3 regions of the Mesorhizobium sp. GW821-FHT04C10 genome follow, and region 1 is predicted to be linked to each of the others. Evidence: predicted binding sites of a transcription regulator. Region 1 holds the regulator's gene; each other region holds the start of a gene.
The links. The regulator HrcA, encoded in region 1, represses chaperone genes, less so after heat shock. The targets are predictions, from matches to a motif close to GTTAGCACTCNCNNNNNGNGAGTGCTAAC.
Positions count from the first base shown of each region.

Region 2: groES (co-chaperone GroES) is a predicted target of HrcA. The motif match lies at 1,684-1,712, and genes of this name have one in related genera.
Region 3: groES (co-chaperone GroES) is a predicted target of HrcA. The motif match lies at 1,805-1,833, and genes of this name have one in related genera.

Region 1 covers NZ_JBWKTL010000001.1:970,934-974,209, forward strand. Annotated here, with positions in the region: gene rph (ribonuclease PH) at 1-660, opposite strand, end outside; gene hrcA (heat-inducible transcriptional repressor HrcA) at 840-1,922, shown strand; gene AC07UC_RS04585 (hypothetical protein) at 1,962-2,159, shown strand; gene AC07UC_RS04590 (PQQ-dependent sugar dehydrogenase) at 2,258-3,276, shown strand, end outside.
Region 2 covers NZ_JBWKTL010000001.1:5,164,103-5,167,378, reverse strand. Annotated here, with positions in the region: gene groL (chaperonin GroEL) at 1-1,261, opposite strand, end outside; gene groES (co-chaperone GroES) at 1,324-1,620, opposite strand; gene AC07UC_RS25180 (class I SAM-dependent methyltransferase) at 1,896-2,720, opposite strand; gene AC07UC_RS25175 (hypothetical protein) at 2,961-3,276, shown strand, end outside.
Region 3 covers NZ_JBWKTL010000002.1:252,269-255,544, reverse strand. Annotated here, with positions in the region: gene groL (chaperonin GroEL) at 1-1,346, opposite strand, end outside; gene groES (co-chaperone GroES) at 1,466-1,753, opposite strand; gene AC07UC_RS34720 (ABC transporter substrate-binding protein) at 1,953-2,387, opposite strand; gene AC07UC_RS34715 (ABC transporter permease) at 2,646-3,276, opposite strand, start outside.

The DNA of each region.
Region 1 (3,276 bases):
GCCCATCAATTCCGCGAACTGCCCTTCCGAGAAAGGCTCGCCCTCGGCGGTGCCCTGGATCTCGACAATGCCGCCCTTGCCGGTCATGACGAAGTTGGCGTCGGTGCCGGCCGAGGAATCCTCGAGATAGTCAAGATCGATGACCGGCTGGCCGTCATGGATGCCGCAGGAAATTGCCGCGACATGGTCCTTCAACACCTTGGCGACGCTGGCCATCTGCCGGGCCTCCATCCAGCGCAGGCAATCATGGAGCGCCACCCAGCCGCCGGTGATCGAGGCGGTGCGGGTGCCGCCATCGGCCTGGATGACGTCGCAGTCGACGGTGATCTGCTGTTCGCCCAGCGCCTGCAAATCGACCACGGCGCGCAGCGAACGGCCGATGAGGCGCTGGATTTCCAGCGTGCGGCCGCCCTGCTTGCCGGCCGAAGCCTCGCGGCGCATGCGCTCGCCGGTCGAGCGCGGCAGCATGCCGTATTCGGCCGTCACCCAGCCCTTGCCGGAATTGCGCATCCAGCCCGGCACCTTCTCCTCGAGGCTCGCCGTGCACAGGACATGGGTGTCGCCGAACTTCACCAGGCACGAGCCTTCGGCGTGCTTGGAGACGCCGCGCTCGAAGGAGATGGCGCGCATTTCGTCGAATTGGCGTTTGGAGGGGCGCATTCGGGCTTCTTTCCAGTCATTTTTCGGAATCGTGGCCGGCTTTTAGACGCATGGGGGGCAGCGCGCAAAGGAAAACGGACCGGTGATCTGATCCAGACACCCGGGATGATCCGACACAGACACCGGGTTGCGCCCACCGTGCCGAAGTCTATATCCTGAACAAGGAGGTTTTTGGCCGAATGACCAAGGCAATCGATCCGGGTTCGCAACCGCTTGCACTGCAATCACTCGACATGCGCTCACGAGACATCTTCCGGCGCATTGTCGATTCCTATCTCAGGGATGGCGAGCCGGTGGGCTCGCGCAGCCTGTCGCGCATCCTGCCCTCCTCGCTGTCGCCGGCCACCATCCGCAATGTGATGAGCGACCTCGAGCACCTCGGGCTGATCTATGCGCCGCACATCTCGGCCGGCCGGCTGCCGACGCAGGCCGGACTGCGTTTCTTCGTCGACGCCTTCATGGAGCTTGGCGACCTTTCCGACGAGGAGCGCCGCACCATCGAGGCACAGGTGCGAGCCTCCGGCTCGGGCGCGACGCTGGAGCACATGCTGACCGAGGCCAGCCAGATGCTGTCGGGCATGTCGCGCGGCGCCGGCCTGGTGCTCGCCGCCAAGAACGAGGTGGCGCTGAAGCATATCGAATTCATTCAGCTGGAACCGACCAAGGCGCTTGCCGTGCTGGTGTCGCAGAATGGCGATGTCGAGAACCGCGTCGTCGAGCTGCCCGCCGGCATCACCCTCTCGCAGCTGCACGAGGCCTCGAATTTCCTCAACGCGCATATCCGCGGCCGCACGCTGGCCGAGGCGCGGACCGAGATCGCCCGCATCAAGGAAGAGACGCGAGCCGCGCTCGACACGCTGTCGCAGGACCTTGTCGAGAAGGGGCTTGCGGTGTGGGCAGGCGCCGAAAGCGGCCTGCCGGCGCGGCTGATCGTGCGCGGCCGCGCCAACCTGCTCGAAAACGTCACCGCCCAGGCCGATATCGAGCTGCTGCGGCATCTGTTCGAGGACATGGAGACGCAGGACGGGCTGATCCAGCTGCTCGATCTCGCCGAACAGGGATCGGGCGTGCGCATCTTCATCGGCTCGGAAAACAAGCTGTTCTCGCTGTCCGGCTCGTCGCTGGTGGTCGCGCCCTATCGCGACAAGGATGCCCGCGTCGTCGGCGCGCTCGGCGTCATCGGCCCGACCCGGCTGAATTACGCCCGCATCGTGCCGATGGTCGATTATACCGCGCAGCTGATATCGCGCATGTTAAGGTAGCGCCCCGGACAGAAGAGACGGGCAGCAAGGAGAAAAAGAATGGCGCTCGAAGAATTCAAGGCCCGGATCAGCCTGCTGCTCGAGGAGATGGTCAATCAGCCGGAAGACCAGCACGAAATCCAGGAACAGCTGCGCGAAAAACTGCGCGAGATGCGCGCCATGGGCCTGCCGCTGCCGGCGGATCTCGTCGCGCTGGAAAAACGCCTCGACGACGATTTTTACGCTGCCGGGACATAGACCGGAAACCGGTCTTTCGCTTCCTCGACGCATCGTATGAGGCGGAACCTCTGGACAGACCTACCGTTGGTTTCCTTCGCGACCAGATGGAGGACAAGATGATCCGATCGGCCGGCCTGGTGCTTCCAGCGCTCTTTCTCGCAACAGCAGCATTCGCGCAGCAGGCGGACCAACCGGTGCTGAAAGGCCCAGCCGCCTTCGGCGACTGGCGCGCCGACAAGCCAGGCGTGCGTCGCCTGATCAAGCCGGAAGACCTGCCGAAGCCCTATGTCACCAAATCCGCCTCGAACAGCGCCGGGCTCGCCGACATGCCGGCAGGCGCGAAGCCGCAACTGCCGCCGGGGTTCTCGGCCGAGCTGATCGCGTCCGGCATCGACAATCCGCGCGTCGTGCGCATCGCGCCGAACGGCGACCTGTTCGTCGCCGACAGCGAAGCCAACCAGATCCGTGTCTACCGCCTGTCCAAGGACAGTGCCAAGCCCGTCGAGGACGCCATCTTTGCCCGCAATCTCAACCAGCCCTATGGCATCGCCTTCTATCCGCCGGGCAATGACCCGCAATGGGTCTATGTCGCCAACAGCGACAGGATCGTGCGCTTTGCCTACCGCAATGGCGAGCTGAAGGCCGCCGGCGAGCCGCAAACCATCGTCGACAGGATTCCCTCCAACCATCACTGGACGCGCGACATCGTCTTTTCGCCTGACGGCAAGGCGCTCTATCTGTCGGTCGGCTCGGGTTCGAACATCGCCGAGGACATGGGCAAGGCGCCGGATGGCGGCCTCGAAGCGTGGGTGACGTCGAAGCCACTTGGCGCGACATGGGGTTCCGAGGACGGCCGCGCCGACGTGCTGGCCTTCGACCCGGACGGCAAGAACGGCCGCATCGTCGCCACCGGCCTGCGCAACTGTTCGGGCATGACCGTGCAGCCGGCGACCGGGGCGCTGTGGTGCGTCGTCAACGAGCGCGATGCGCTCGGCGACAATGTGCCGTTCGAGTACGCAACATCCGTCAAGGACGGCGCCTTCTACGGCTGGCCCTGGTACTATATCGGCGACAATGAGGATCCGCGCCACAAGGGAGCGCGGCCCGATCTCGCCGGCAAGGCCACAATTCCCGA
Region 2 (3,276 bases), 4.2 Mb from region 1:
GCAGCAGGGCCACGCCACCGCCGGCGACAATGCCTTCTTCCACGGCCGCGCGGGTCGCGTTCAGGGCGTCATCAACGCGGTCCTTCTTTTCCTTGACTTCGACTTCCGTCGCGCCGCCGACGCGGATCACCGCAACTCCGCCCGCCAGCTTGGCGAGACGTTCCTGCAGCTTTTCCTTGTCGTAGTCCGAGGTGGTCTCTTCGATCTGCTGCTTGATCTGGGCAACGCGGCCCTGGATCTCGGCCTTCTTGCCGGCGCCGTCGACGATGGTGGTGTTCTCCTTGGAGATCGACACCTTCTTGGCGCGGCCGAGCATGTTGAGGCCAACATTCTCGAGCTTGATGCCGAGGTCTTCCGAGATGACCTGGCCACCGGTGAGGATGGCGATGTCTTCCAGCATGGCCTTGCGGCGATCGCCGAAGCCCGGCGCCTTGACGGCGGCGATCTTCAGGCCGCCACGCAGCTTGTTGACGACGAGCGTGGCCAGAGCCTCGCCTTCGACGTCTTCCGAGATGATGAGCAGCGGCTTCGAGGTCTGCACGACGGCTTCGAGAACCGGCAGCATGGCCTGCAGGTTGGAGAGCTTCTTCTCGTGGAGCAGGATGTAGGCGTCCTCGAGATCGGCAACCATCTTGTCGGCGTTGGTGACGAAGTAGGGCGAGAGATAGCCGCGGTCGAACTGCATGCCTTCGACGACTTCGAGTTCGGTCTCGGCGGTCTTGGCTTCCTCGACGGTGATGACGCCTTCGTTGCCGACCTTCTGCATCGCTTCCGCGATCATCTTGCCGACCGACTCGTCGCCATTGGCCGAGATCGTGCCGACCTGGGCAACTTCCTCGGAGGTCTTGATCTTTTTGGCAGCCTTGCCGAGAGCCGCGACGACTTCGGTGACGGCCAGATCGATACCGCGCTTCAGGTCCATCGGGTTCATGCCGGCGGCAACCGCCTTGTGGCCTTCCTGGACGATCGACTGCGCCAGAACGGTCGCGGTCGTGGTGCCGTCGCCGGCGATGTCGTTGGTCTTCGAAGCGACTTCGCGGACCATCTGCGCGCCCATGTTCTCGAACTTGTCCTCAAGCTCGATTTCCTTGGCGACGGTGACGCCGTCCTTGGTAATGCGCGGGGCGCCGAACGACTTGTCGATGACGACGTTGCGGCCCTTGGGGCCGAGGGTCACCTTCACCGCGTCGGCGAGGATGTTGACGCCGCGCAGCATGCGCTCGCGGGCATCACGGGAGAATTTTACGTCTTTGGCAGCCATTTTTAAGCTCCTGGCAGGGGCTTGGGGTAAGCCCGGAATTCAGTTGACGGTGAGGCCGATAATCAGCCGATGATGCCCATGATGTCGGATTCCTTCATGATCAGAAGGTCTTCGCCATTGAGCTTGACTTCGGTGCCCGACCACTTGCCGAACAGGATGCGGTCGCCAGCCTTGACGTCCAGGGGCACGAGCTTGCCGCTTTCGTCGCGGGCGCCGGAGCCGACGGCGATGATCTCGCCTTCCTGCGGCTTCTCCTTCGCCGTATCGGGGATGATGATCCCGCCGGCGGTCTTGGATTCGGATTCGACCCGGCGAACGACCACGCGGTCATGAAGCGGGCGGAACTTCGACTTTGCCATTTTTTCTTCCTCGAATGAGAACGGTGAGAAACAGTTCCTCCGTCCGGCGAAGCCGGACATATGGTTAGCACTCACCAAGGGCGAGTGCTAACGTGGCGCTGAAATAGGCCGCCGACCTGCGAGAGTCAAGGCGCACGGGAAGGGGCAGTCACGGGAAATTTTTCTCGCGCTGACCGGCGGTGCCGAAAAATCCCGGTTGCCGCGCGAACTCCCGTTCGAATGCAGTCCTGTCGAGCGGAACCCGGTATCCGAGGCACAAGCCATTTTCCGGAGTGTCAAGATCGAACCACGGGCTGTTCTTCCTGCCGGCACCTCGGCGATTCAAGCACCAGAAGCGGGCAGCGTTCGGCCAGAGGGTAAGAGCCGCTCGGCACGACGCGCACCTGGTCGAACCAGGCGCTTGCCTCATCCAACAGCGTGGAAAGCGTCGCAAAACTGTACCTGGTTTCGGAACCTGCATAGACGTCGATCGTGTTGATGGACACCATGCTCCATCCCGTCCGTGCGGCAAGGGCTTCGCGATCCGGAAACAGCCTGTCGAATGTTGCACGGATTGCCTGTACTTTGACGGTATTGTCGCCGTCGTCCGTCGTGCATGCCATCGCGATGCGCCATTTGAGCGCGTGAAAATTCTCGACCCCGCCAGCCAGCACCGAAGCTTCGATGTCGAGCAGATCGTCCGCCGCTTCCGGCCGGGCGAAAACGCGGATCGCCGCACGCTTGCCAGGCTTCAGCACTCTTGCGATTTCGCCCAGCAGCGCATGGCGGGCGGCTTTGGAATCGACTGCCGACAAGCAGCCGTCGCCGATGACCGCGTCGAAACTGGCCCGTTCCAGGGGGAGGCTTAGCCAATTGCCGGCCATCGCCCTTCGCGAGGCGTTGTCGCCGGCCCACACGCCGGAAATCATGGTTGCCGATTGATCGATCGCCAGCATCGATCTGCCCAGGATTGCCAACTCGGGCGTCACGCCGAGCAGAAGGACATCGGCATTCCCGAGATCAAGTTCGCGATCGAATATGTCGACGGTTTCCGCGGTTGGCCGGAGCGGGGCGTCCAGGAGCTTCCAGTGCCGATGATAATTATCCCAATGATTTGGCATTCAAACCCGTTGGAGCCCAGGAAAGTCTAGCATCGACCTATGAGAGCCGCTTAATGGAAGCGGGTATGGAAGCCAAGGGGAATTGCTGTGTCGCATATCGTCGTCATAACGCATGAGCATGACCGGTTCCTGGGCAAGCGCAATCTTATGTTGCGGAGGGGCAGCCCCTATTTGCTCTTCGATGTTCTGGAAAACCTGAAACGGCGCGGCCATTCGGTCCGGATCCAGCAAGGTCCATCAATGACATACAATGCTGATATCGCGGTTTTGCATGTCGATGCGACAGTAACGCCCGCGGACCATGTCGACTATGCCAAGGGCTTTGCGTTCTGCCTCAATGTCGGGGCGTCCGATATCTCGAAACGGCGGATCAGCGGGGCCCTGATATCGGAAGGCGACGCCTGGCAGGGCCCGGTCATCGTCAAGAGCGACCTCAACAATCGGGGTATTCCGGAGACACTCCTCAACCGGCGATCGAGGCGCGCCGGGAAGCCGCCGCCTTTTCCGCATCTGCCAACCTTGCAACCCTATGAGGTCTATGGATCTCTCGGTGAGG
Region 3 (3,276 bases), on a different contig from region 1:
GCTTCAAGTGCCTTCAGCACGATGCTGATGCCCGCCTGGATGTCCTCATTGTCGCTCTTCAGCCCATTGACGGCGCTCTTTGCGCGCAACAGCGCGACACCGCCGCCCGGCACGACGCCCTCTTCGATAGCCGCTCGGGTCGCGTTCAGCGCATCGTCGACACGGTCCTTCTTTTCCTTCACTTCAACCTCGGTCGCACCGCCGACGCGGATGACGGCAACACCGCCGGCAAGCTTGGCCAGACGCTCCTGCAATTTCTCCTTGTCGTACTCCGAGGTTGTTTCTTCGATCTGGGTCTTGATCTGACCGATGCGGGCCTTGATCTCGGACTTCTTGCCGGCGCCATCGACCACAATCGTATTTTCCTTGTCGATGCGGACCCTCTTGGTGCGGCCGAGTTGCGCCAGTGTAACGTTTTCCAGCTTGATGCCGAGATCTTCCGAGATGACCTGGCCACCGGTGACGATGGCAATGTCCTCGAGAAGCGCCTTGCGGCGATCACCAAAGCCCGGAGCCTTGACGGCGGCGATCTTCAGGCCGCCGCGCAGCTTGTTGACGACGAGCGTAGCCAGCGCCTCGCCCTCGACATCCTCGGCAATGATGAGCAGCGGCTTGGAGGTCTGCACCACCGATTCCAGGATCGGCAGCAGCGGCTGCAGAGACGACAGCTTCTTTTCGAAGATCAGCACGTAGGGTTCATCGAACTCCACGACCAGCTTGTCGGCATTGGTGACGAAATAGGGCGAAAGATACCCGCGGTCGAACTGCAACCCCTCGACCACATCGAGTTCGGTCTCGAAGCTCTTGGCTTCCTCCACCGTGATAACGCCTTCCTTGCCGACTTTCTCGACAGCTGTCGCGATGATCCGACCGATTTCGGTCTCGCCATTGGCGGAGATTGTTCCGACCTGCGCGACCTCATCGGAAGAGGCGACCTTGCGGGCGCGCTTGCGGATGTCCTGGATCGCGGTGGCGACAGCAAGATCAATGCCGCGCTTGAGATCCTGCGGGTTGAGCCCGGCAGCGACGAACTTCGCGCCTTCCTTGACAATCGCCTGGGCAAGAACGGTCGCGGTGGTGGTGCCGTCGCCGGCGAGGTCGTTGGTCTTGGACGCGACCTCGCGAACAAGCTGGGCGCCGATGTTTTCGAACTTGTCCTCGAGTTCGATCTCCTTGGCGACGGTAACGCCATCCTTGGTGATCCGTGGCGCGCCGAACGACTTGTCGATGACCACGTTGCGGCCCTTCGGGCCGAGCGTCACCTTGACGGCGTTAGCGAGGATGTCAACGCCGCGCAGAAGGCGGTCGCGGGCATCGGTTGAGAATTTTACTTCCTTGGCAGCCATGTTGAATACCCTGTCTGGCAAAGCGCCGCGCATCGTTCATGCAGGCGCGTCACGCTCCGGATTTGATGAAATTGGCGTACGACCTTTCGGCAATCCCTTCGGGTCGCCGAGCGGAGGCGTCAGGCGATGATTCCGAGAATGTCGGATTCCTTGACGATCAGCAGGTCCTCACCCGCAATCTTGACTTCCGTGCCCGACCATTTGCCGAACAGCACCTTGTCGCCCGCCTTGACATCGAGCGGCACCAACTTGCCTGATTCGTCGCGCGCGCCGGAGCCGACGGACACGACCTTGCCTTCCTGAGGCTTTTCCTTGGCCGTATCCGGAATGATGATCCCACCCTTGGTCTTCTCTTCACTATCGAGCCGGCGGATCACCACCCGATCATGCAATGGTTTGAAACTCATAAAGCCTATCTCCTGTGACAACGCAGAGCCTGTTGGCTTGCGCTCAGCAGGACTGGCACTCGATCCCTTGGAGTGCCAGAAGACTTTAACGGATGGATCGGCGACCCCTCAAAGCCGGCGATTTCTTTGATCCAGCCGGGAGTAGCAAGTATTTCTGAAAGGCAGGTTGGTCGGAGTAAGGTTTGCCGGTGTCCCAATATTAGGGATTTCGCACGAAATGGATGAATGACCCCTTCTTCCACTCCGCGAATTTGAACGAGCCGGTGCCGATGAACTTGCTGTTTGCCTCGGCGTTGCGGAAGTCCATCATCCCTCCATAGAGATGGGTAGGCAGTACGGCTTTATTGTGCACGTAGAGGAAGGCCAGGTAAGGAGCCTTCAGCGTGAACACCACGGTGTATTCGTCCGGCGCGGCGATGTCCTTCGCCTCCGCCAGATCGAGCCTTGAGCGAGCCTGAAGCGCGGGCAGGAATTTCTGGAAGCTGAACACCACGTCCCTGGCGGTGAAGGGCTGGCCGTCATGCCATTTGACGCCATGGCGCAAGTTGAAGGTGTAGACGAGATCGTCATCGGAAATCGACCAGCTCTGCGCCAGCCGTGGCCGAGGCTCCGCTCCGATTGGAATTGACCACATAGCAACCGGAGACGATGGCGCCCATTGCGCCGGCGGTCACCCATTTCTCCTGGCTTGTCGAGGTGGCTCTCGGAACGACGATCAGGTCGAACACCTTGTCGCTCGCCAGCCAGGGACCAAAGGGCATCTCATTCGTGACAAGGATGTTCGGTCTCGCCGCCTCCACCTGCCGACGCACTGCATCTCATCATGCTGCCCCGCCCGGTTCCAGTCCTTCCGGCCATTCCACGAATGTACAAATCGTCATTGATGCGAATCTCAGGATAGGCTCGACGGATCACGCCATCTTGTCACGATATCGACGACGAAAGTACAGAGTACGAACGAAGAAGCCGCGAAGATCGTTGTCCCGATGACGACGGGAAAGTCACCTTCGAGCGCCGAGTTGATCGCCAGCCGGCCGACGCCGTCCAGTCCGAAGATCGTCTCGGTGACGATCGCCCCGCCCATGATGACAGCGAGCTCAAGACCGCCGAGCGTGATCACCGGATTGAGGGCGGCCTTCAATGCATGATCGTAATAGACCCGCCATTCCGGAACGCCCTTGGCGCGCGCGGTCCTGATGTAGTCCTCGCCCAGGACCTCGAGCATGCTTGCGCGCACCAGCTGCTGGAAAATGCCGATCTCGGCAAGCGACAGCGTCAACCATGGCAACGCCAGATGACGCGCCCATTCGAACGGATTTTCCGTAAGAGGCACATAGCCGCTGCTTGGAAACCAGAAGATCCCATAGTTGGAGAACTGGAAGAAGAGGAAGTAGGAGATCAGGATGCCCGAGAGGAATGTCGGCACTGACAGGCTGGCATAGGCGAAGCCCGATATAAGCCTGTCCAGCCAGGAGTCCTGACGGCGCGCGGCAACCACACCGAGCAGGATCGAAAACGTCATC